Regions from separate parts of the Micromonospora sp. NPDC049230 genome, predicted to be linked through region 2. Evidence: riboswitches for the same ligand, from Rfam matches in the RefSeq annotation. Region 2 holds a riboswitch; the other holds the start of a gene.
The links. Region 2 has a riboswitch for thiamine pyrophosphate ahead of AB0A95_RS33505 (ECF transporter S component). Riboswitches for the same ligand answer to the same signal wherever they lie in the genome.

Region 1: linked by a shared signal. The riboswitch ahead of thiE (thiamine phosphate synthase) and the one ahead of AB0A95_RS33505 (ECF transporter S component) in region 2 are both predicted to bind thiamine pyrophosphate.

Annotation. Positions count from the first base shown of each region.
Region 1 covers NZ_JBEZCZ010000029.1:38,937-50,952, reverse strand. Annotated here, with positions in the region: gene AB0A95_RS23030 (hypothetical protein) at 54-3,542, shown strand; gene thiC (phosphomethylpyrimidine synthase ThiC) at 3,739-5,331, opposite strand; gene thiD (bifunctional hydroxymethylpyrimidine kinase/phosphomethylpyrimidine kinase) at 5,349-6,134, opposite strand; gene AB0A95_RS23015 (thiamine phosphate synthase) at 6,131-6,892, opposite strand; gene AB0A95_RS23010 (thiazole synthase) at 7,027-7,806, opposite strand; gene thiS (sulfur carrier protein ThiS) at 7,803-8,003, opposite strand; gene thiO (glycine oxidase ThiO) at 7,994-9,202, opposite strand; gene thiE (thiamine phosphate synthase) at 9,199-9,825, opposite strand; TPP riboswitch at 9,820-9,929, opposite strand; gene AB0A95_RS22990 (ThuA domain-containing protein) at 10,241-12,016, shown strand, end outside.
Region 2 covers NZ_JBEZCZ010000071.1:2,432-14,447, reverse strand. Annotated here, with positions in the region: gene AB0A95_RS33550 (metalloregulator ArsR/SmtB family transcription factor) at 1-291, shown strand, start outside; gene AB0A95_RS33545 (Fur family transcriptional regulator) at 288-698, shown strand; gene AB0A95_RS33540 (hypothetical protein) at 750-1,358, shown strand; gene AB0A95_RS33535 (hypothetical protein) at 1,452-1,619, shown strand; gene AB0A95_RS33530 (acyl-CoA dehydrogenase family protein) at 1,717-3,639, opposite strand; gene AB0A95_RS33525 (DUF6328 family protein) at 3,820-4,323, opposite strand; gene AB0A95_RS33520 (SIS domain-containing protein) at 4,463-5,212, opposite strand; gene AB0A95_RS33515 (AAC(3) family N-acetyltransferase) at 5,209-6,015, opposite strand; gene AB0A95_RS33510 (alpha/beta fold hydrolase) at 6,045-6,875, opposite strand; TPP riboswitch at 6,982-7,086, shown strand; gene AB0A95_RS33505 (ECF transporter S component) at 7,162-7,755, shown strand; gene AB0A95_RS33500 (ABC transporter ATP-binding protein) at 7,870-9,393, shown strand; gene AB0A95_RS33495 (energy-coupling factor transporter transmembrane component T) at 9,390-10,190, shown strand; gene AB0A95_RS33490 (hypothetical protein) at 10,322-10,630, opposite strand; gene AB0A95_RS33485 (thiamine-binding protein) at 10,922-11,218, shown strand; gene gndA (NADP-dependent phosphogluconate dehydrogenase) at 11,406-12,016, shown strand, end outside.

The DNA.
Region 1 (12,016 bases), on a different contig from region 2:
CCGCGCGGCGTGCCGGTGGCGGTCCGGTGTGCGGGGTGCGTAACGTGCCGGACATGGCCTTTCGGACCTGGGGCAGACTGCTGCTCACGGCGCTCGGGGTGAGCGTGCTGGCCGGAGCCGGCCAGCTCGGCGTCGCGTACGGTTTCGGCATCGTCCGGCTGACCGGCGCCTTCACCGGTACGACAGTCAACCAGTGGCCCGCCCAGCTCGTCTGGGTGGGCTGGTTCGCCGCGAACGCCGCAGTCGTCGGCGCTGTCCTGACCGGACGCCTCGCTCGCAGCGACGCGCCGGCAGCCAGCACCGGCCGGCAGTTGGCGATCGGCGGCGCCGCCGCACTCGGCGCCACGGTCATCGCCCCGCTCTGCATGCAGCCCGCCCGCGCCGCGGAGTTGATCTCCGTTGACCCGGTCTGGGCGGTGGGCATCTGCGCCGTACTCGGCGCGGTGATCGGAGCGGGCGCGGCGACCGCCGTCCTGCTCCGACCCGAGCTGGGCTGGAACATGGCGGCGGTGGCCGGCGCGATCTGGCTGCTGGCGCTGATCTCCGTCCTGCCGTCACTCGGCACGGCCGGGCCGCTGCCGACCGTCCGCCTCGGCGTGCTCGAGCCGAGCTGGCTGGACGACGCCGTCGCGCAACGGCTGGCACTGCTCCTGCTGCCCATCGTGGCGCTGTTGGCCGGGGCCGCGACCGCCGGGCTGGCTCGCTGGCGGGGGCAGGAGCCCCTGATCAGCGGGGCGACCGGGGTGGCCGGTCCGGTGCTCGTGGCGTTCGCCTACCTGACCGCCGGCCCGGGTGACTCCGTGGACCGCTACCAGGTGAATCCGTACTACGGCGCTCTGATCGCGATCCTCGCCGGCGCGCTCGGCGCGGCCGCCGCCGCGTTGCTGCGCTGGCCGTCGCGCGCCCGCACCGCTCAATCCACGGCCATCGAGCCCAGCGACATCCTGGGCGCGCTGCCCACCGGCCCCGCCCTGCCCAACGCCGCGTCGACGAGCCCGGCGAACGACACGGCCACTGCCGACCGGACCGACACGCCGACGCCCGCCGGGTCGTCAGCCGCAGCGCCGCTGTCCGTCGGGTCGCCATCGGTCGGGGAGTTGGCCGCCGCCGCGCCAGGTCCGCGTGCCGCCGGCGGCTCCGATGGTGTACGCACCGTCCCGGCGCACTGGGACTGGCCGGCGACCGCCGCCAGCGGCCAGCACGGTGCGACTCCCGCCGCTCCGGCGGAGCCCGCGAGCTGGCTGACCGATCCGACCGGTGAGTTCACCGCCAGACGGCGGATGCCCTCGTTGGGCCGGGACGATGTCATCTCCCCGGCCGAGACCACGCGCTCGGCCAACCCCGCCACCACCAGCTCGACCAGCACCAGCTCTGTCGGCACCACAGCCGGACGCGCCGATGCCGCCGTTCCGACAGCTGGTCCGGCGGCCGACGAGCCGACCGCGACGAGCACCAGCGTAAGGCCGACCGGCGGGCGCACCGCCGCCCCGACCGGCTCGGAGGGACCCAACGCCGGCACCGACAGCACGAGCACGAGCAGCACGAGCACGGCAGGAGCCGATGCGGGCGTGACGGGCACGAGCAGCACGGGCAGCACGGCAGCAGCCGACGCGAGCATGGCGAGTACGGCAGCAGCCGGCACGGGCGCAACCAGCCCGGGGACGGCCGGTGCGGACAAGGTCGGCACTGGGTCGGCCGGTGCGTACACGGTCGGCACGGAGACAGCCGGCCCGGCCGCCGCCAGCACAAACCCCGCCGTCGCGACCGCCGCCAGCACGGGAACAGCCGGTGCGGACAAGGTCAGCACGGGAACAGCCGGTGCGGACAAGGTCAGCACGGGGACGACCGGCCCGGCCGCCGCCAGCACGGGAACTGCCGGTGGGGACAAGGTCAGCACGGGGACGACCGGCCCGGCCGCCGCCAGCACGGGGACAGCCAGTGGGGACGAGGTCAGCGCGGGCCGCGCCAACCTGGACGGGGCAAGCACGCACGGGGTGAGCACGCACGGGACCAGCACGGACGGGGCGGATGCACCGCTGACGGTCAAGCCCCGCCGGGCCCGCAAGCCGAAGGCCAGCCCGCTCGCCACCACCAACCCGGCGGAGGGTGCGTCGGCATCGGGGTCGACGAGCACCGACGCGACGGCCGCCGGCACCGACGTGCCCGACACCGAGGGTCAGGGCTCCGAGTCCGGCCCGGCCACCGACGCCACCCCGACCTCCACAATCCCCGCGAGCGCAGTGGCCCCGACCACCAGAACCGGTCGGACGAAGACCCCCGTCACCCCGACCCCCATCACCCCGACCCCCACGACCGGCCCAGCGAGAACGCCCACGCCGACCACCACCGCCGGCCCACCGAGGACACCAACCCCCACCACCACCACCACCGCCGGCCCACCGAGAACACCCACGCCGACCACGAGCGCGGGGCCGCCCAAAGCACCCACCCCCACCACCGCCGGCCCACCCAAAGCACCCACCCCCACCACCGCCGGCCCACCCAAAGCACCCACCCCCACCACCGCCGGCCCGCCAAGAACACCCAAACCCGTCACCGGTCCGGCAGGAGCAGCGGCCACCCCGGCCGGTACGAAGGCGGCGGCGGACGATTCGTCGCGTACCCCGGACGGGCCCGGCGTTGCCTCCACGGCGCGGCTGGCCGACTCGGCCAGCGAATCTGCGGCCGCCGGGGCTGGCGAGACGAAGAGCGCGCGGCCCACCACCGAGGACGATCACACCGGCGGGCTTTTCGGGGTCACCGCCGCCAGCGACCCGGACGCGGTCCGGTGGACGCCCGCACCGTCGGCCTGGCCGGTCACCCCGGCTTGGACGGTCCCACCGCAGGCATCCGAGCCGGGGGCGACGGCGTCGGAGCCGCCGACCGGACCGGACGAGTCAACCGGGCAGACGCCGAGGGCCCGGCACCGGGTGCCGCTGCCGGACCTGAGCCGGGTTGCCACCTGGAACGCGTTCGACACCTCTCGCCGCAGCGAGCCGACGGAGTCGCCGGACGATTCGGCGACGTGGACTGCCCCGACCGGCCCGGCCACGGCAAGCGAGTTGGCCGCTGGGGCCAGACACCCCGGTTCGACGGAGCCTCCGACCGTGCCGGACGGAGCTGGCACGCCCACCGGCAACGGCCCCGCTACCAGCACCGGCACCGGCACGGGCATCGGCACCGGCACGGGCAGCACCAGCAGCACCACTGACAGCGCCACCACCACTGACAGCGCCACCGGCGACGGGGCAGGCACCGACGAGCCGGCGAGCACCGACCCCACAGGGGCCGCTACGGCGTCCGCGACGGTGGCCGAGCAGCCCTCCCGGCGTGGGCGGCTCGGCGGTCTGTTCCGCCGCAACCGGTCCCGGGGCGAGGAGAAGAGCGCCGAGGCGTCGAACATGACAGAGGCCCTGCCGACGCAGGACGAGGAGTTCGTCGACTGGGTCGCCGGTCTGGGCAAGCCGGTGTCGGACAACGAGCCGCAGCAGGAGAGCGGTCGACGCTCGCTGCGCTCGACCGGCCGGCACCACCGCGACTGACCCACCGGCCGGCGGGTCAGTGGCTGCTCGGGTAGCGCACTGATCCACTCGGGTTCACTGAAATCGGGCTGTCCCGCCCGCGCGGATACCGCGACTTCAGTGAACCCGAGTGGATCATCCCGGGGCGCACGCGAGGGGACGGTCCAGGCCACGCGAGGGGACGGTCAGGCCACCCCGGGCGCACGCGAGGCGACGGTCAGGCCAGCGGCAGGTAGACCCGTCCGCCGCCGGAGACGAACTCCTCCGACTTGTCCTTCATGCCGCGCGCCGCGTACTCCTTGAGCTCTTGGGTGATCTTCATGGAGCAGAACTTCGGGCCGCACATCGAGCAGAAGTGTGCCGCCTTCGCCGGCTCGGCCGGGAGCGTCGCGTCGTGGTACGAACGCGCTGTCTCCGGGTCCAACGAGAGGTTGAACTGGTCCTCCCAGCGGAACTCGAACCGCGCCTTCGACAGCGCGTCGTCCCAGTCCTGCGCGCCGGGGTGACCCTTGGCCAGGTCCGCCGCGTGGGCGGCGATCTTGTACGCGATCACGCCGGCCTTCACGTCGTCCCGGTCCGGCAGGCCGAGGTGCTCCTTCGGGGTGACGTAGCAGAGCATCGCCGTGCCGAACATGCCGATCATCGCGGCGCCGATCGCCGAGGTGATGTGGTCGTACGCGGGCGCGATGTCGGTGGTCAGCGGACCGAGCGTGTAGAACGGCGCCTCGTGGCACCACTCCTGCTGGAGGTCCACGTTCTCCTTGATCTTGTGCATCGGCACGTGACCGGGGCCCTCGATCATCACCTGCACGTCGTGCGCCCAGGCGATCTTCGTCAGCTCACCGAGCGTACGCAGCTCGGCGAACTGCGCCTCGTCGTTGGCGTCCGCTATCGAGCCGGGCCGCAGCCCGTCGCCGAGGGAGAACGTCACGTCGTAGCGGGCGAGCAGCGCACACAGCTCCTCGAAGTTGGTGTAGAGGAAGTTCTCCTCGTGGTGCGCCAGGCACCACGCCGCCATGATCGAACCGCCCCGGGAGACGATCCCGGTGACCCGGTCCACGGCCAACGGCACGTACGGCAGGAGCACCCCCGCGTGCACAGTCATGTAGTCCACGCCCTGCTCGGCCTGCTCGATCACGGTCTCCCGGAACACCTCCCAGCTCAGCTTCACCGGGTCGCCGCCGACCTTCTCCAGTGCCTGGTAGATCGGCACCGTCCCGATCGGCACCGGCGAGTTGCGCACTATCGACTCGCGGGTCTCGTGGATCCGCTTACCGGTGGACAGGTCCATCACGGTGTCCGCGCCCCAGCGGGTGGCCCAGGTCAGCTTCTCCACCTCCTCGGCGACCGACGAGCTGACCGCCGAGGTGCCGATGTTGGCGTTCACCTTGACCAGGAACGCCTTTCCGATGATCGCCGGCTCGCACTCCGGGTGGTTGACGTTGAGCGGCAACACCGCCCGACCGGCGGCGATCTCGGCGCGCACCAGCTCCGGGTCGACGTTCTCCCGGATCGCCACGAACTCCATCTCCGGCGTCACCACACCCGCCCGCGCGTACGCGAGCTGGGTGGGACGACGTCCGTCCGCGCCGGCGAGCGGCGTACCCGCACCTCGCACCGGTGCCACGTCACCCCGCTCGGCGATCCACGGACCCCGCAACGCTGGCAACCCCACCGATGGGTCCGACCCCGGGCCGGACGTGTCGTAGAGCCGCACCGGCGGAAGGTCCCCGGTCAGCTCCACCTCCGCGAACGGCACCCGGACATCGGGCCGCGAACCCTCGACGTAAACCTTGCCTCGTGCCTGCATGACAACTCCCTTGGTGATCAGGCGGACCAGCCGAAGTGATCCAGCGGTCCACGTCCCGCGCCCAGCTCCCAACTCCGTGCGCCGGTCAGCGCACGGAGCACGTACTCCTTCGCGGCCCCCACCGCGTCCGGCACCGGATCGCCAAGCGCGAGCCGCACGGCGATCGCCGCCGAGAACGAACACCCGGTGCCGTGGGTGTGCCGGGTGTCCACCCGGTGGGCGCGCAGCAGGGTGGTGACGCCGCCGCCGTGCAGCACGTCGACCGCCTCGCCGCCGCCCAGGTCACCGCCGGTGACCACGACGTACTCCGGGCCGCCGGCCGCGAGGGCCTCGGCGGCCACGACCATCGCGGACACGTCGTCCACTCCGCGTCCGGTGATCGCCGCGGCCTCCGCGCAGTTCGGCGTCGCCACCCTGGCGTACGGCAGCAGCCGCTCCACCGCACCGACCACGCCGAGGCGGTGTCCACTCGTGGCGACAAGCACCGGATCGACGACGAGCTGCGGCAGCCGGCCGTCCCGGGCGGCCTCGGCGACCACGTCCGCGACAGCCGGGGTGCCGAGCATCCCCGTCTTGACCGCGCGCACTGTGAAATCCACGAGTACGCTGTCCAGCTGCTCGGTCACCGTCCGCGGCGGCATCGGCAGCACGGCGTCGACGCCCCGGGTGTTCTGCGCGGTGACCGCGGTGAGGACGCTCGTGCCGTACGCGCCGAGCGCCGCGAAGACCTTGAGATCGGCCTGGATGCCCGCGCCGCCGCCGGAGTCGGAGCCGGCGATGGTGAGGATGGTGCTCGGGGTCACTTCTCCTCCTTGGTTGCGGTTTGGGGTGGGCCGTTTGTGGTTGCGGTTGAGGGCTGCGGCCGACAGTGCCCACTCCGGGCGGTCAGGCTTGATCCCTGCGTGGGCACTGTCGGCCGCAGCCCCGTGCGTGGAGACCTGGTGGCTCCGTGCCGGGTTTGGGTCAGCACCGGGGTGACCGCCTGGACATAAGCGCTGGTCAGGGCGGTGGCTGTTTCGGCGGGGTCTTGTGCTCGCATGATCGCGCCCAGCACCGCCACTCCTGCGGCTCCTGCCTTGATGCAGGCGGTTACCTGGTCCGGGGTTTCGACACCGCCCAGGGCCAGTACCGGTACGTGGCTGATCCTGATCAGCTCGCGCAGCCCTTCGGTTGCCAGGGGTGGGCCGTAACCCGGTTTTGTCCTGGTGGGGTAGACCGGGGAGATGGTGGCGTAGTGCTCGGTGGTCAGGCGGTTCAGCTCGTTCTCGTCGTGGCAGGAGCGGCCGACCAGGCGGTGGGTCGGCGGCGGGTACGGGCCGGCGGCGGGCAGGTGCACGGCGTCGCCGCCCAGTGGGTCGGGACCGGCCACGACGAGGGTTCCGCCGACGTCGGCGAGGATCGCGCGCAGGTCCGTGGCGAGGGCGGCGCGCTCGGCGCGGGGCAGGTCCTTCTCCCGCAGCACCACCCAGCGCACTCCCCCGGCCACCGCTCCCGCGACAACCCGCTCAAGTCCACCAAGAGCAACAAACCGATCGGTCAGAACAACAACCCCCGACGGCACCCTCCCCCACGAGATCTTGGAAGGAATGTGCCCCTCCAGGGGCGTTTTCCTTCCAAGATCTACCGGGGGCGGCGCTGCCGGCAGCGGTGGTGGTGCGGGCAGCGGTGGTGGTGCGGGGGGCGGTGGTGGGCCGGTCACAGGTTGGGTCTTCCCTCGTCGGGGGTGGACGCCAGCGCGTGGAAGCGGCGGGCGATCCGGCCGGCGCCGGCCGCGAGATGCCCGGCCTCGACCGCGTAGCGCATCGCGGTGGCCATCGCCACCGGGTCCGCGGCCCGGGTCACCGCGCTGGCCAGGAGCACCCCGTCGCAGCCCAGCTCCATCGCCAGGGCCGCGTCGGAGGCGGTGCCGATGCCGGCGTCGAGGATCACCGGCACGTCGACACCCTGGCGGATGAGCCGGATGTGGTGCGGGTTGCCGATGCCCAGCCCCGAGCCGATCGGCGAGCCGGCCGGCATCACCGCGGCACAGCCCACGTCGGCGAGTCGGCGGGCGAGCACCGGGTCGTCGCTCGTGTACGGCAGGACCGTGAAACCGTCGGCGACCAACTCCTCGGCGGCGCGGAGCAACTCCACCCCGTCGGGCAGCAGCGTCCGCTCGTCGCCGATCACCTCCAGCTTGACCCAGTCGGTGTCGAACGCGTCCCGGGCCAGTCGGGCCACCTTCACCGCCTCGACAGCGGTGTGACAGCCGGCGGTGTTCGGCAGCAGGCGTACCCCGCAGCGGTCCAGCAGGTCCAGCAGCCCGCCGGCCGTGCCCGGGGCGGTGTCCACCCGGCGCAGGGCCAGGGTGACCAGTTCGGTGCCGGAGGCCCGGATCGCCTGCTCCAGCACGTGCAGGTTCGCGGCACCACCGGTGCCGAGGATCAGCCGCGAGGTGAACGTCTCCCCACCCAGCTCGAACGACATCCCGCTCACCCGCCCTGCGCCGCGGTGAGCACCTCGACCTGGTCACCGTCGCGCAGCGCCGTGGTCGCCCAACCCGCCCGCGGCACCACCTCGCCGTTGACCGCGACCGCCACCCCACGTGGTTGCGGGGCGACGTCACGGACCAGGTCGGCCACCGACACCTCGCCCGGGACGCTTCGCCCGGCCCCGTTCACCGTCAACTCCACAGGTCCCCCTTCATCGTCGTTTCGGGCTCGCCGTCCGCCGCCGCCCCGACGAACCGGTCCGCCGCCGCCACCCCGACGAACCGGTCGGCCGCCACGCCGACGAACCGGTCCGGCCGGAAGGGCGCGAGCAGCGGATCGGGCTCGCCGGTGCACACCAGGTCGGCGATCAGGTCCGCGGTGACCGGGGTGAGCACGATGCCGTGCCGGTGGTGGCCGGTGGCGACCAGGACGTCCGGTCGGCCCGGCAGCGGCCCGAGGATCGGTGCGTTGTCCGGGGTGCCCGGACGCAGCCCGGCGACCGCCTCGACCAGGTCGTACTCGGCCAGCTCGGGCAGCAGGTCGACTCCGGCGCGGAGCAGGCGCTGCACGGCACCGGCGGTGACTGTGGTGTCGGATCGTTCCTCGACTGTCGCGCCGAGCACGACCTCGCCGTTGGGGCGGGGCACCAGGTAGACGGGTTCGCCGTCGGCGTACCCCCGGATCACGTGCCGGAAGCCCGGCGCGACGCCGTCGGGCGCGCGTAGCCGGAGGATCTGGCCCTTCACCGGCCGCACGGGCAGCCCGGTGAGTGCGGCGGCCCCGCAGCCGGCGGCGACCACTGTGACTCGCGCGTCCACTTCGGACAGCCGCGTGACCTGCCGCGGCACCAGCACCGCGCCGGCCCGCAGCGCGGCCGTGCGCAGCGCCGGCACCAGCAGCCGGGGGTCGACCTGGTGGTCGGTGGGCGCGAGCGCGCCGCCGCGCACGCGGGGGGCGAGCGCTGGTTCGAGGTCGCGCAGCTCGCTGGGGCGCAGGGGGGTCACCGGCAGACCCAACCCCTGTTGGTACGCCCACAGCCGGCGTGCCTCGGCCAGGTCGTCGCGGGTCAACCCGACAAGCAGGGTGCCCTCGGTCCGGTAGCCGATGTCGGTGCCCGTCGCTTCGGCAAGCTCGGCGGCGAACCCGGGCCAGCGGGCGGCGGACGCCAGCAGCAACTCGGTCAGCTGCCGCTCACCGAAGTACGCCTCGGCGACCGGGGCGAGCATGCCGGCGGCCACCGCCGACGCCCCCGAGCCGGGTGCCGGATCGTGCGCCACCACCCGCAGCCCCCGCGCGGCGCAGCGCCAGGCGATCGCCAACCCGATCGGCCCGGCCCCGATCACCGCAACGTCCGGCCGGGCCCGGTCGTCGGAGGACGCCGACTCGGACCGGCCGGTCAGCACGTCAGGGCCTCGATCAGCGTGGCGGTAGCCTGCGCCGGATCGGCGGCGGCGGACAGTGCGCCGACCACCGCCACCCCGTACGCCCCGGCGGCCCGCAGCTCCCGGACGTGGGCGGCGGTCACGCCACCGATCGCGATGACCGGCACGTCGACGGCGTCGGTGACGGCGCGTACCCCGGCGGGCCCGATCGGGTCCGGCAGGCCGGACTTGGTGCTGGTGGGGTGGCACGGGCCGACGCCCAGGTAGCTGGCCCCCGCCGCGACTGCCGCGGTCGCCGTTTCCGGCGCGCGGGCGGTGGCCCCCAGCACGCCGTCGGGGCCCAGCACCCGACGGGCGGCGGTGACCGGCAGGTCGTCAGCTCCGACGTGGCCGCCTGCGGCACCCACCGCCAAGGCCACGTGCAGTCGGTCGTTGACCAGGCAGGTCGCCTCGTACGGCAGGCAGAGCGCCAGCACCCGCCGGGCCAGGTCGTACGCCTCGCGGTCGGTGGCGGAGTCCTCGACCCGGACCTGCACGACCAGGTCGGCGCGGGCCACAGTGAGGGCGGCCCGGACCACGGTGAGCGGGTCCCGACCGGGTCGGGTGTCGGTGATCAGATGCAGTCGCCCCAGGGACGGCACGGCAACTCTCCTCCCTGCGCCGGCATTACCCGGATCAGGTTCGACGGTCGGGGGCTGTCAGCCCCCCTCTCAGCCCGGTACACCGGGCTCCCGTGGGTTACTTGCGTGTCACCGTACGACAGATCCGCCGGTCTGCCAAGGCGGGGCTCGGCGGCGGCCGGTGGGCCGGAACGCACCGAATCGAGCTAGATCTGTGGGGCGGTTCATGCGGTCCTGTTCGGAATGTCGCCTGCCGTTGCAGAACCGTTACCCGCCGGCATCTTGCCGGACATTGAACCAGTCGAATTAATTTGTTCAGCGATTCGACAAAATGTCGGTGGGGGCACCCTCGCAGGGTGTGACCACCGGCTCCATCAGGGACGGCCTTCGGCGAGCCGACTCCCGCGATCTCCGTCACTACGACACAGGAGGCGGCGTGTCCCGTTCTCGTCGTGCCCGCGTACCAATCACCGCAACCCTCATCTCCCTCGCCCTCGCCTCGACGACCCTGTTCGGCACCTCCGCACAGGCCGCCGCACAGGTCCCTCCACGGGAGGCAGCGGCCGGAACCCCGGTCACCCAGGTGGCGCCGAAGGCGCCCAGGAAGGCCGCCGACGATCCCTTCTCGGTCCTGGTCTTCTCCAAGACGGCCGGCTTCCGGCACGACTCCATCCCCACCGGTGTCGCCGCCATCCAGCAGCTCGGCGCCGCGAACGGATTCACAGTGGACGCCTCCGAGGACGGTGCCGCGTTCAGCGACGCCAACCTGGCGAAGTACAAGGCCGTGATCTGGCTCTCCACCACCGGTGACGTCCTCAACGCCGAGCAGCAGGCGGCGTTCGAGCGCTACGTGAAGGCCGGCGGCGGTTACGTCGGCATCCACGCCGCGTCGGACACCGAGTACAGCTGGGCCTGGTACGGCGACCTGGTCGGCGCGTACTTCGCCAACCACCCGCAGAACCAGCAGGCCACGGTCAAGGTGGAGGACCACGCCCACCCGTCCACGGCCGAGCTGCCGGACCGCTGGTCCCGGTTCGACGAGTGGTACAACTTCCAGACCAACCCGCGGCCGGACGTGCACGTGCTGGCCAGCCTGGACGAGAAGAGCTACACCCCGGGGGCGGGCGCGATGGGCGCCGACCACCCGACCTCCTGGTGTCAGGACTTCGACGGCGGTCGTTCCTGGTACACCGGCGGCGGGCACACCCGGGAGTCGTTCGCCGAGCCCGAGTTCCTGTCCCACCTGCTCGGCGGCATCCGGACCGCGGCCGGTGTCGCGGACGCCGACTGCGGTGCCACGAAGACCTCGAACTTCGAGAAGGTCTCCCTGGACAGCAACACCAGCAACCCGATGGAGCTGGACATCGCCCCCGACGGGCGGGTCTTCTACATCGAGCGCGACGGCCGGGTGCAGATCATCAAGCCGGACACCGGCAACACCGTCACCGCCGTCGACCTGGACGTCTTCACCGGCAACGAGGACGGTCTGATCGGCATCCGGCTCGACCCGGACTTCGCCACCAACAAGTGGGTGTATCTCTACTACGCCCCGAACGACAACGTCACGCGCAACCTGCTGTCCCGGTTCACCGTGACCGGCGACACCATCGACCCGGCGAGCGAGAAGCAGGTGCTGCGGGTCGACACGCAGCGCAACACCTGCTGCCACGCGGGCGGCAGCATGACGTTCGACAGCGCCGGCAACCTCTACCTGGCCACCGGTGACAACACCAACCCGTTCGAGTCCAACGCGTACGCGCCGCTCGACGAGCGCCCGGGCCGTCAGGACTACGACTCGCAGCGCACCTCGGCGAACACCAACGACCTGCGCGGCAAGGTGATCCGGATCCACCCGGAGGACGACGGGACGTACACCGTTCCGACGGGCAACCTCTTCGCGCCGGGCACCGAGAAGACCCGTCCCGAGATCTACGCGATGGGCTTCCGCAACCCGTTCCGGATCGGCACCGACCCGAAGACCGACACGCTGTACGTCGGGGACTACGGGCCGGACGCCAACTCGAACAACCCGGACCGGGGCCCCCGCGGTCTGGTCGAGTGGAACATCGTCACCCCCGGCAACTACGGCTGGCCGTACTGCACTGGCACGAACGAGGCGTACAACGACTACACGTTCCCGTCCGGCCCGAGCGGCCCGAAGTTCGACTGCGCCGCGCCGGTGAACAACTCGCCGAACAACACCGGCCTGACC
Region 2 (12,016 bases):
GCAACGGGCTACGAGGGGTTCGACGGGGCCAGCGAGCTGCTCCGCGCCCTGTCCGCGCCCATCCGGCTGGCCATCGTCAGTGAGCTGGCCACCGGTGAGCGGTGCGTGCACGAGCTGGTGGACAGACTGGGCGCCGCGCAACCACTGGTCTCCCAGCACCTGCGGGTGCTACGCGGCGCGGGTGTGGTGCGGGGTTCCCGCCGAGGGCGCGAGATCGCCTACAGCCTGGTCGACGAGCACGTCGCGCACATCGTGGCGGACGCGGTCAGCCACGCCGGGGAGGGATCATGACCGAGAGCCCGAGCGAGAGCGGCGCCGCGGTGCGCAACACCCGGCAGCGTACGGCGGTGAGTGCGCTGCTGGCCGAGATGGAGGGCTTCCACAGCGCCCAGGACCTGCACGCGATGCTGCGCCAGCGCGGCGAGCGGGTCGGCCTGACCACCGTCTACCGCACCCTCCAGGGGCTGGCCGACGCGGGCGAGATCGACGTGATGCGGCCGCCGGGCGGCGAGCACCTCTACCGCCGGTGCAGCGAGGGGCACCATCACCACCTGGTCTGCCGGGTCTGCGGGCGCACCGTCGAGGTGGCCGGGCCCGCTGTGGAGAGCTGGGCCGACCGGGTCGCCGCGCAGCACGGCTACGCCGACGTCAGCCACACCCTGGAAATCTTCGGCACCTGCCCGGCCTGCGTTCGCTGAACGTCGATCCGACAGTGCCGTCAGCGCTCGGTTCGTGGCACGCTGTCCGGCGTGAAAATCTATGCCGATCGGTTTCCGACAGCCGCCCGTCAGTTGCTCACCGACCTGCTCGTCGTCGCCTGGGTGTACGTGGCAATCCGCGGCGCGCTGTGGCTACACGACCTGGTGCAGAAGCTCGCCGTACCGGGGCAGAAGCTGGAGGGCGCCGGTAGCGGGCTCGCCGACAACCTCGCCGACGCCGGCAGCAAGGTGCGCCGGGTGCCGTTGGTCGGCGACGAACTGACAGCGCCCTTCCGGCAGGCCGCCGACGCCGCCCGGGGGCTCGCCGACGCGGGCCGCGACCAGCAGCACCTCGTCGACCAGCTCGCCCTCGCCCTCACCATCGCGGTGCTGATCTTCCCGCTCGGCATCGTGCTGCTCGGTTGGCTGCCGCTGCGGGTCCGCTGGATACGTCGGGCCGGATCGGCCGCGAAGCTGGCCGCCGGGCCGGCCGGTCGGGATCTGCTCGCCCTGCGCGCGCTGGCCACCCAGCCGCTGGGCCGGCTGACCCGGATCGGTCCGGACGTCGCCGAGGCGTGGCGGCGAGGCGACGACGCGACTGTCGACGCGCTGGCCGCGCTGGAACTGCGCCACCTCGGACTGCGCGGCCGAAGCCGCTGACGACGACGTCCCCAGCACGTGCCGTGCCCACCACTCGTGCCTTCCCCGCCGCGCCACGGTGGCCTGCGCGGCGGGGACCGTTAAGGTCTTCGGGTGTTCTACTTCCTGGTCGTCATCGCCGTCCTGCTGCTCGGCTACGCCGCCGTCCTGGTGTCCTTCGTCCGCCGGGGCAAGAAGATCCCGTCCGCGGCCTACCTGGGCCTGGCGGCGCTCAACGGCCTGATCCTGGCGGCGGTGCTGGCCTGGGCGATCGCCCGCTGACCTCCGCAGTGGCGCCGCCGAGCCACACCGCGGCCCGCCGACCCACGTCGCGGCCCGCTGAGCCGGCACCGGCTCGGGTTGGCGGCCGGCGGCGCGGTCAGGGCTTCGGCGGGATGCGGCGGCGGACGTCCTCGGCGGTGGACGGGCCGGGCGACCAGCGGGCCACCCAGGGCAGTTCGTCGGACGGGGTGATCACGCCCTCCTCCAGGCCCGCGTAGCGGCCGGCGAGGATGCGCTTCGCGGCGGCGGTGTCGACCGAGTCGGTGTTGTCCCACAGGGCGTGGAACAGGGCGTCCACCCGCACCCGCGCCTGCCGGCAGAACAGGTCGGCCAGCTCGACATTTTCCGGGCGGCTGCCCCGCTCGGCGTTGGCCCGGACGCAGACCGCGGACATCGCGAACAGTTCCGCGCCGATGTCCACCACGCGGCCGAGGAACGCCTGCTTACGCTCCATCTTTCCCTGCCAGCGGGACATCGCGTAGAACGTGGACCGGGCCAGCTTGCGCGACGACCGCTCCACCTGACGCAGGTGGGCGGCGAGCGGGCCGAACTCGGCGTACGCCGATGGGCTCTGCCCCCGGCCGACCGCCAGGGTGGGCAGCCACTTCGCGTAGAAGGCGCCGGCTCGGGCGCCGGCGCGTGCCTTGCGGCCCAGGCCCGCGTCCGGGTCGATGATGTCGCCGGCCACCGACAGGTGGGCGTCGACCGCCTCCCTCGCGATCAGCAGGTGCATGATCTCGGTGGAGCCCTCGAAGATCCGGTTGATCCGCAGGTCGCGGAGCACCTGCTCGACGTTGGCCGGGCGTTCGCCACGGGCGGCCAACGAGTCGGCCGTCTCGTAGCCGCGCCCGCCCCGGATCTGGACCAGCTCGTCGCCGATCTTCCAGGCCATCTCACTGGCGTACAGCTTGACCAGCGCGGCCTCGATCCGGATGTCGTTGTGGTCGTCGTCGGCGAGCAGGCAGCAGAGGTCGAGCATGGTCTCCATGCCGTACGTGGTGGCGGCGATGAAGGAGAGCTTCTGCGCGACCGCCTCGTGCTCGCCCACCGGCCGGCCCCACTGGACCCGGTCGGCGGCCCAGCCCCGGGCCACGTTCAACGCCCACTTGCCGGCGCCCACGCACATCGCCGGCAGTGACAGGCGGCCCGTGTTCAGCGTGGTCAGGGCGATCTTCAGCCCCTTGCCCTCGCCGCCGATGACGTTCTCGGCGGGCACGACCACGTCGTGGAACCGGGTGAGGCTGTTTTCCAGGCCGCGCAGGCCGACGAACTCGTTGCGCCGCTCGACGGTGATGCCGGCGCTGTCGCCGTCCACCACGAACGCGGTGATTCCGCCCCGCCGCCCCTCGGTGGCCGGCACCCGGGCCATCACCACCAGCAGGGTGGCCACGATGCCGTTGGTGGCCCAGAGCTTCACCCCGTTGAGCCGGTAGCCGGTGCCGTCCTCGGTCGGCTCGGCGGTGGTGGCCAGCCGGGCCGGGTCGGAGCCGACATCCGGCTCGGTGAGCAGGAACGCGGACACCTCGCCGGCGGCGAGCCGGGGCAGGAAGCGTTGCTTCTGCTCCTCGGTGCCGAACATCTTCAGCGGCTGCGGCACCCCGATCGACTGGTGTGCGGAGAGCAGCGCGCCGATGGCCGGGCTGACCGAGCCGGCCAGCATCAGGGCCCGGCAGTAGTGCAGGTTGCTCAGCCCCAACCCGCCGTACTTCCGGTCGATCTTCATGCCGAACGCGCCGAGGTCGGCCAGGCCGTGGAACACCGAGTCCGGAATGGACGCGTCGCGCTCGATGGCCGCCCCGTCCACCTCGGAGGTCAGGAAGGCGCGGAACCGACCAAGGAACTCCTCGGCGCGCGCCACGTCGTCCGGATCGGATCGGGGCCACGGGTCGATCAGGTCGAGTCGGAAGCGGCCGAGGAACAGCTCCTTGCCGAAGCTGGGCCGGTCCCAGGTGGACTCGCGGGCGGCCTCGGCGACCTGCCGGGCCTCCTTCTCGGAGACCTGGCCGGCCTCCTTGGGCAACGGGGCCGCGGCACCGGCGGTGCGGGGTGCGGCGTCGGGGCCGTCCGGTGCTGGTCGGCCGTCCTGCGTCGTGGTCACGGCTGCCCCCTCGAACCTCGGTGCGGCTACGTCGACATGCGCCTGTCGTCACGCTACTCCCGGTTGTTACCCAGGGGTAGCCATCGGTGGAGATCTGCCAGATCAGCGGTCGGCGATCTCGTCCGGGTCGTCGTCCTCGTCGTCGATGTCATCCTCACCCCAGTTGCGGCGAGCGAACGGCAGGGCGGCCCAGAACGTGATGAACCACAGCCCGGTCAGCGCGCTGAGCACGAAGGCGATCGGCCGGTCCAGCACGAAGTCGGTGATCAGCAGCACCGCGCTGACCATCGCGATCAGCATGAAGGCGAGACCACCGGTGGCCATCCGGTGCGCGAAGCGGACCAACTCCGGCTTGCGCCCCTGCCGGAACAACGCCCGGTGGAACGCCACCGGCGAGATGATCATCGCGGTCGCGGCGGCCGCGGCGAGCAACGCGACGATGTAGACGTCCCGCTGGAACTCCGTGGTCTCGGTGAACCCGTTACTGAACGGCAGGGTGAGCAGGAAGGCGAAGAGGATCTGCACGCCCGTCTGTGCGACCCGCAACTCCTGCAACAGGTCGGCGAAATTGCGCTGCCAACGCTGCTTCTCGGTCTCCTTGGACACGCGCTACCTCCGGTGCGACGCTACTGCCGGCGGTCCCGGCCGCCGGCAGCAACGCCAATGCCCCACCCGGGCGAGCGTGAAACGGGTTCACGACATCCGTCGTTCACCTTCCGGACGCACCTCGGCCATCAGCGTCACGTCAGGCACCGCGTCGGATCCGACCGGCGTACCGGGCCTCCAACTCCGTGTTGTGCGCGTCGCCGTCGGGGATGTTCGCCGACAGGTAGACCGGCGGCCGCTCCCCCACCGCCAGCAGCCGCGCCACCACCTCCACCGTGACCTGCTGGGCCAGCAGCGCGGCGGTGATCGAGGAGACCGCGCCGACCGCGCCGCCGCCGGGCAGCGGCAGCGTCGCGTCACCGTACGGCGCACCGTTGTCGAGCACGACGTCCGCGAGGTCGGCCAGCTTGCGCCCGGACGGGTGGCGGGAGGTCATCCGGCCCGAGTGCTGCGCCGAGGTGATCGCCACCAGGCCGTGGCCGCGCTCCTTGACAAGCGTGGCGAACTCCACCATCGCGCCGTTGACCCCGGAGTTCGAGGCCAGCACGAAGACGTCGGCGGGCCGCACCGGAGCCAGCTCGTAGAGCCGGTGGGCCACCGCGGGATCCCGCTCCAGCAACGGGCCGAGCCGCTCGGCCGGCTCGCCGCCGAGCAGCACCAGGTCACGCAGCGCGATCCGGTTCGTCGGCACCAGACCCCCCGCCCGACCGGCGATCTCCATGGCGAGGGCCTCGGAGTGTCCGGTGCCGAACGCGTGCACCACCCCGTCGGCGCGTACCGCGTCGGCGATCAGGTCGGCGGCCCGCCCCACCGCCTCCCGCTGGCCGGCGGCCACCCGACCGATCGTCTCGGTCACCACGGCCAGGTAGGCCTCGGCACTCACCGTCATGCGTCCTCCGTCGTCCGATTACGGTCCAGCCAGCGCACCGCGAAGTCGACAGCCGCCCGCTGGCGCATCAACCTGCCGGTCCCGGTGCCGACCGGTCCGCTGCGCACCGCCCCGGTGATCTCCAGGTCCGCGCCCAACGCGTCGAAGTCGTCAGCGTCGAGCCGTACGTCCTGCCACCACACCCATTCCCGTCCGCCGTCGCCGGTCCGCACCGCGGCGCCGACCCGCTCGCGGGGCGAACCCGGGCAGCGGTACTCGGCCAGGTGCAGCGAGGTGCTCACGGAGTGGTCCACGCCGAGCAGCAGGACGTCGGCGTCCAGGTCGTAGAGCCGGGCCAGTGGCGAGCCCTCGCCGAGCATGTCGGCCAGGCGGTGCCCGGCCACCACCTGCTCGGCGGCCGGGCCGAGCGCGGCGAACGACACGTGCGGATGCGAGCTGCGCAGCGCCCCGGGCCAGCCACGGACCGTCTCGGCGAGCGCGCCCATGAACCGGCTCGGGGTCACCGCCGGGTCGAAGCCCGGCATCTCGGCGCGGATCAGCGACCACCAGTCCGCCGGCACCGGCGGGTTGCGCCACTGCGCGGGGTCGCTGTTGTCCGGTGTGTGGGTGGGCACCACGATGGTGCCGTCCGGGCCGAGCGCGTCACGCAGGGCGAGCACCACCGCGTGCGGTCCGCCGCAGACGAACCCCAGCGCACGCAGCCCGGCGTGCACCAGCAGCGTCGCGCCGGGGCGTACGCCCAGCAGGCGCAGTTGCGCGGCGATCGAGCGCCGCGTGCCCGGCCCGCTGGTACCCGTCGTCACGGTGCCCCTCCCCGACCGACCCGCACGGCTCAGGCCGTTCCGGAGGCGCGGGCCAGGATCGCCTCGGCGAGCGGCCCCGGCGCCGTGTCCGGAATCCAGTGACTCACACCGGTCAACCGCACGAAGCGGTACGCCCCGGTGACGTTCGCGGCGCACGCCTCGGCGGCGCTCCGGCCGATGGCGACGTCCCGGTCACTCCACACGTAGGTGGTGGGCACCGCGACCGGGCCGACGCCGGCCAGGTCGGCGCGGGACATCGCCCGGTACCAGTTCAGGGCGGCGGTGAGCGCCCCGGGCGCACGCATCGGCGCGGCGTAGCGGTCCACCCGGGGCGCGTCGCCCACCCCGCCGAGCATCTTGCGCAGCGCGGCGGCGTTCCACGCCAGCAGCACCCTCTCCGCCGTGCCCGACTTGCGGAACAACGTGATGTACGACGAGCGGGCCTTCTGCTGGCCGTCGCTGGCCAGGGCGTACGCCATGGCGGCCGGATGGGGCACGGACACCGCGGTCAGCGTGCGGACCCGGTCGGGGTGCCCGGCGGCGACGGCCCAGGCCACGACCGCGCCCCAGTCGTGCCCGACCAGGTGGACGGCGTCCAGCCCCAGGGCGTCGAGCACGGCCACCACGTCGGCGACCAGCTCGGGGATCCGGTAGTCGGCCACCGCCGTCGGCCGCGCGCCGGGCGAGTAGCCGCGCTGGTCCAGCGCGTACGTGCGCAGCCCGGCCGCGTGCAGCGCGGGCACCACGTCGTCCCACTCGCCGCGGTGTTGGGGAAACCCGTGCAGCAGCAGGACGGGTACGCCGTCCGACGGACCGCCGGCGGTTACCTCGAACGTGAGACCTCGCGCGTCGACCCGCATGATCGCCAGCCTACCCAGCCGGCGTCCGGCTGGCCGACCACCAAGACGGGCGGAAGCCCTGCTGGGCCGGCACCCCCGGTCGGTGTTAGCGTCGTCGAGACAACTTCACATCCGACAGGGGAGCGCACAGCGCTGAGAGTGCGGGCACGCCCGCAGACCCTCGAACCTGATCTGGGTAATGCCAGCGCAGGGAGTTCGGTCGACCTCCAGCCGCGCCGCCGTCCGGTGCCACCGGACGCGCGGCGTGCGTCTTCTCCTGGTTCGCAGTCAGAACTGGGAGCAACACATGAAACTCACCACCGACAGCGACCGCTGGCGGACAATCGACATCGTGGTCGCCTCGGTGATCGCTGTCGCCTTCGGCGTCATCTTCTGGGCCTGGGGCCTGGTCTGGAGCGCCACCGAGGGTGCGTTCACCTTCTTCCCGCCGGCGCAGGCGCTGCTCTACGGCGTCTGGCTGATGCCGGCCGTCATCGGCGGCCTGGTCATCCGCAAGCCCGGTGCCGCGCTCTACTGCGAGACGGTGGCCGCGGTCCTCTCCGCGCTGCTGGGCAGCCAGTGGGCCGGCATTGTGATCCCGCAGGGCATCGTGCAGGGCATCGGCGCCGAGTTGGCGTTCGCCGCCTTCCGCTACCGGTCGTACCGGCTGCCGACCGCGCTGCTTGCCGGCGCGCTGACCGGTCTCAGCGCCGCACTGTTCGACTTCTTCGTCTGGAACGCCGACTACGCGCTCACCGACTACCGCCTCCCGTACGCGCTGGCCACCATCGTCAGCGCCACAGTGATCGCCGGTGCCGGCGGTTGGCTGCTGACCGAGTCCCTGGCCAGGACCGGAGTTCTGGACCGTTTCCCGGTAGGCCGAAACCGAGCACTGATCTGACCCCGCTCCACCCGCGTCGATCATGAGGTTGACCGGCGGTTGGATCTTCAGAACCACCGTCAACCTCATGATCGACAGTGCAGGGTGGAGCCGGGGCTGGGAGGGGGTGGGCTTGTGGGCGAGGTACTCCTGCGGGGGTTCGGGTGGCGGCACGCCGGGCGGCGGGCCTGGGCTGTGCGCGGGGTTGACCTGCGGATCGAGGCCGGGGAGCGGGTTCTGCTGCTCGGGCCCTCCGGGGCTGGTAAGAGCACCCTGATCAGCGCGCTGGCCGGGCTGCTCCCCGAGGACTCCGGCGAGCAGGAGGGCACCGTCGAGATCGACGGAGTCGACCCGCGCAAGGGCCGCGAACGCGTCGGCGTCGTCTTCCAGGACCCGGAAACCCAGCTGGTGATGGCGCGCTGCGGCGACGACGTCGCGTTCGGGCTGGAGAACCGCGGCGTACCAACCGACGAGATCTGGCCCCGCGTGGACGAGGCACTGCGCCGCGTCGGCTTCCCGTACCCCCGCGACCGCCACACCGCCGCGCTCTCCGGCGGCGAACAGCAACGCCTCGCCCTGGCCGGCGCGCTGGCGCTGTGTCCGGAGTTGCTACTGCTCGACGAACCGACCGCCAACCTCGATCCGGCCGGGGCCGACCTGATCCGCCAGGCGGTGGCCGGCGCATTGGACGCCGACACCACCCTGATCCTGGTCGAACACCGGATCGCCGAGGCGCTGCCACTCGTCGACCGGGTGGTCGTCCTGGAACCCGGCGGCGGGGTCCGCGCGGACGGCACACCCGAGGCCGTCTTCGCCGCCCACGGTGCCACGCTCGCCGCCGAGGGGGTCTGGGTGCCCGGTCACCCCATCGCGCCCCGGCCGGCCACCGCCGCGCCCGGTGACCTGTTGCTCACCGCCGACCGGCTCGGCCTGCCGCCCCGGCTGGGCTCCACCGACATTGCGGTACGCGCCGGCGAGGCACTCGCCGTACGCGGACCCAACGGCGCCGGCAAGTCCACCCTGGCGTTGCTGCTCGGCGGGTTGCTCCGGCCGGGCGCCGGACGGGTCACCGCATCCGTCGAGCTGGCCGGCACCGACCACCGCACTCCCCCGCACCGCTGGTCGGCCCCCGCACTGGCCCGGCGGATCGGGTCGGTCTTCCAGGATCCGGAGCACCAGTTCGTAACCAGCACCGTCTTCGACGAGCTGGCGCTCGGCCCACGCCGGACCGGTCAACCCGAGTCGGCAGTCAAGGAGACAGTGTCCGAGCTGCTGGAACGGCTGCGCCTGGGCCGCCTCGCCGCTGCCAACCCGTACACCCTCTCCGGTGGTGAGGCGCGGCGGCTGAGCGTGGCGACCGCCCTGGCCACCGCGCCCCGTCTGCTGATCTGCGACGAACCCACCTTCGGCCAGGACCGGCGGACCTGGCGGGAGCTGGTCGACCTCTTCGCCGACCTGCGCGACGCCGGGCACGGCGTGGTCGCGGTCACCCACGACGCGGACTTCGTGGCGGCGCTCGCCGACCGCACCGTCACCCTGCACCGGGCCGCGACCGGCGTCGTGCCTGTCGACCCAGCAGGCGATCGGGCTGGCCAGTCGGCGGCAGGTGATCGGGCTGGCCGACAGGCGAGCCGGCCTGACCGGGACGACGTCCGATGATCAGCATCGAGCCGATCGCCGCGCCCGGTGCGCCGTTGGCCCGCCGCAACCCGGTGGCGAAGGTCGCCGCCGCGCTGATCTTCTCGTTCACCCTGCTGGCCACCCTGGACCCCCTCGCTCCGGCGATCGCCATCGCGCTCGAACTCGCCGTGCTGCCACTGTTCGGCATCGGCTACCGGGTGCTGGCCCGCCGGGCCTGGCCGCTGCTCCTCAGTGCTGCCGGCATCCTGGTGACCCTGGTGCTCTTCGCCGCCGACCGGTCCGGCCGGGTCCTGCTGGACGCGGGACCGATCCTGGTGAGCACCGGCGTGCTGCTCACCGCCCTCGGCCTGGTGCTGCGGATCTTCGCGGTGGCCCTGCCCGGCGTGATCGTCTTCGCGACCACCGACCCCACCGACCTGGCCGACGCGTTGATCCAGAACGTGAGGGCGCCGGCCCGGTTCGCCATCGGGGCCCTGGCCGCGTTCCGTCTGGTGCCGCTGCTCGGTCAGGAGTGGCAGATGATCAGCATGGCCCGACGGGCTCGCGGCGTCGACGCGGGCCGCAACCCGGTGGCGAAGCTGCGACTGTTCGCCTCCACCGCGTTCGCGCTGCTGGTCGGAGCGATCCGCCGGGGCACCAGGCTCGCCGTGGCGATGGACGCCCGCGGCTTCGACGCCGGCACACCCCGAACCGTCGCCCGCCGTCAGCACTTCACCCGCGCCGACGCGCTCCTCATCGCCGGGGCGGTGGTGCTGGCCGGTGCCGCCCTCACGACGAGCATCATCGCCGGCACCTTCCGCCCCTTGATCAGCTGAATCACCAGCCGGCTGGCCCGCCGCTCGCCCCGCCGATCCGCAGTTTCTGTCGCTGCTTCATGCCGTTATCTCGGTTTTGTGAGGACAGAAAATGCGAGATCACGGGGTGAGGCGGGGCGGGGGCGGCTCGATCAGCTGCGGCGGAAGGCGTAGCGGCGGGTCTGGCCAGCTTGCTGGCTGCGCCCGCCGCCGGAGCGGTTGCCGCCACCCTGCGGCGGGCCTGCCGTCGGCGCCTTCGGCCGCCCGGTCGGCTTCGGCAGATCTCCCACCGCGGGCGCGTCGACGACCGCCGGCACATCGACCGCCGGCAGGGGCGCTTCGAGCGCTCGCTCCAGGTCGGGGAGGGTGGGTGGGAGCGGGCCGTGGCCGGCCGCCGGATCGATGCCGAGCGGCATCGCTTTCGGGGTACGGGACTTCTTCGGGTTACGCCTCGCAGGCATCCAGACCTCCGTCAATGCCGACCGGCACGGCCGGCCCCGCGCTGCGGCGGTCGGTCGGATCGGCTGGTGACCGTCGTTGTGCGACGGTCGAAAGGGGAAGGGACTGCTCACCGGGGCCAGGCAGGGCCAGCGCCGCCGAACGGCGGGAGGGGATGCGGGACGCCCGGGAGAGCGCACGGACCGCGACGCGGGACGGCGGGCCGGCTCGGAAGTGGGGCGTCAGTTACGCATGTCCGTAACCCTAGCCGCCGCCCGACCGGACGCGCATCCGTTTACTGGCACGATCGGCACATGCTTATCGCGTTCTCGATCACCCCGCTCGGCGGTGACGACTCCGTGGGCGACCTGGTCGCCGAGGCGGTGCGGGTGGTCCGTGCCTCCGGCCTTCCCAACCGGACCGATGCCATGTTCACCACCGTCGAGGGCGAGTGGGACGAGGTGATGGCGGTGGTGAAACGGGCGGTCGACGTGGTCGCCGCGCAGGCGCCCCGGGTGAGTGTGGTGCTCAAGGCCGACGTCCGGCCCGGAGTCACCGATGCGCTCAACGGGAAGATCGCCCGAATCGAAGCCCGCCTCGCCGAAGGCTGACGCGCACGGCACGGGTTGGCGACAGGTTTCCCTGTACGGCCTACCGGCCGCACTGCGGAGAGCCCGGGCCACCATTCGCAACGTGCATGTTGTTCGCAGAAACGGGAGGTGGATCACTGGTCCAGATCGGCTCACATCACGGTAAGTTTCGAAACGCTGATAGTGGTGACGAGAGGTGGCGGCACGAATGGCTGAGCAGGCGACGGCGCAGATCGGTGTGACCGGGTTGGCGGTGATGGGCCGGAATCTAGCCCGCAACCTGGCCCGCAACGGCTTCACGGTGGCGGTGCACAACCGTTCGCCGGAACGCACCCGCAGCCTGGTCGCCGAGCATGGCGACGAGGGCACCTTCGTGCCCGGTGAGACGATGGCCGATTTCGTGGCGTCACTGGAACGCCCCCGGGCGGTGATCGTGATGGTCAAGGCGGGTGCGCCCACCGACGCGGTGATCGACGAGTTGGTGCCGCTGCTGGAGGAGGGCGACATCATCGTCGACTGCGGCAACGCCCACTTCGCCGACACCCGCCGCCGGGAGGAGGCGCTGCGCGCGCAGGGGCTGCACTTCAGCGGCACCGGCGTCTCCGGTGGCGAGGAGGGCGCGCTGCTCGGGCCGAGCATCATGCCCGGCGGTTCCGCCGAGTCGTACGCCAAGCTCGGGCCGATGTTCGAGAAGATCGCCGCCCAGGTGGACGGCGTGTCGTGCTGCACCCATGTCGGGCCGGACGGTGCCGGGCACTTCGTCAAGATGGTGCACAACGGCATCGAGTACGCCGACATGCAGCTCATCGCCGAGGCGTA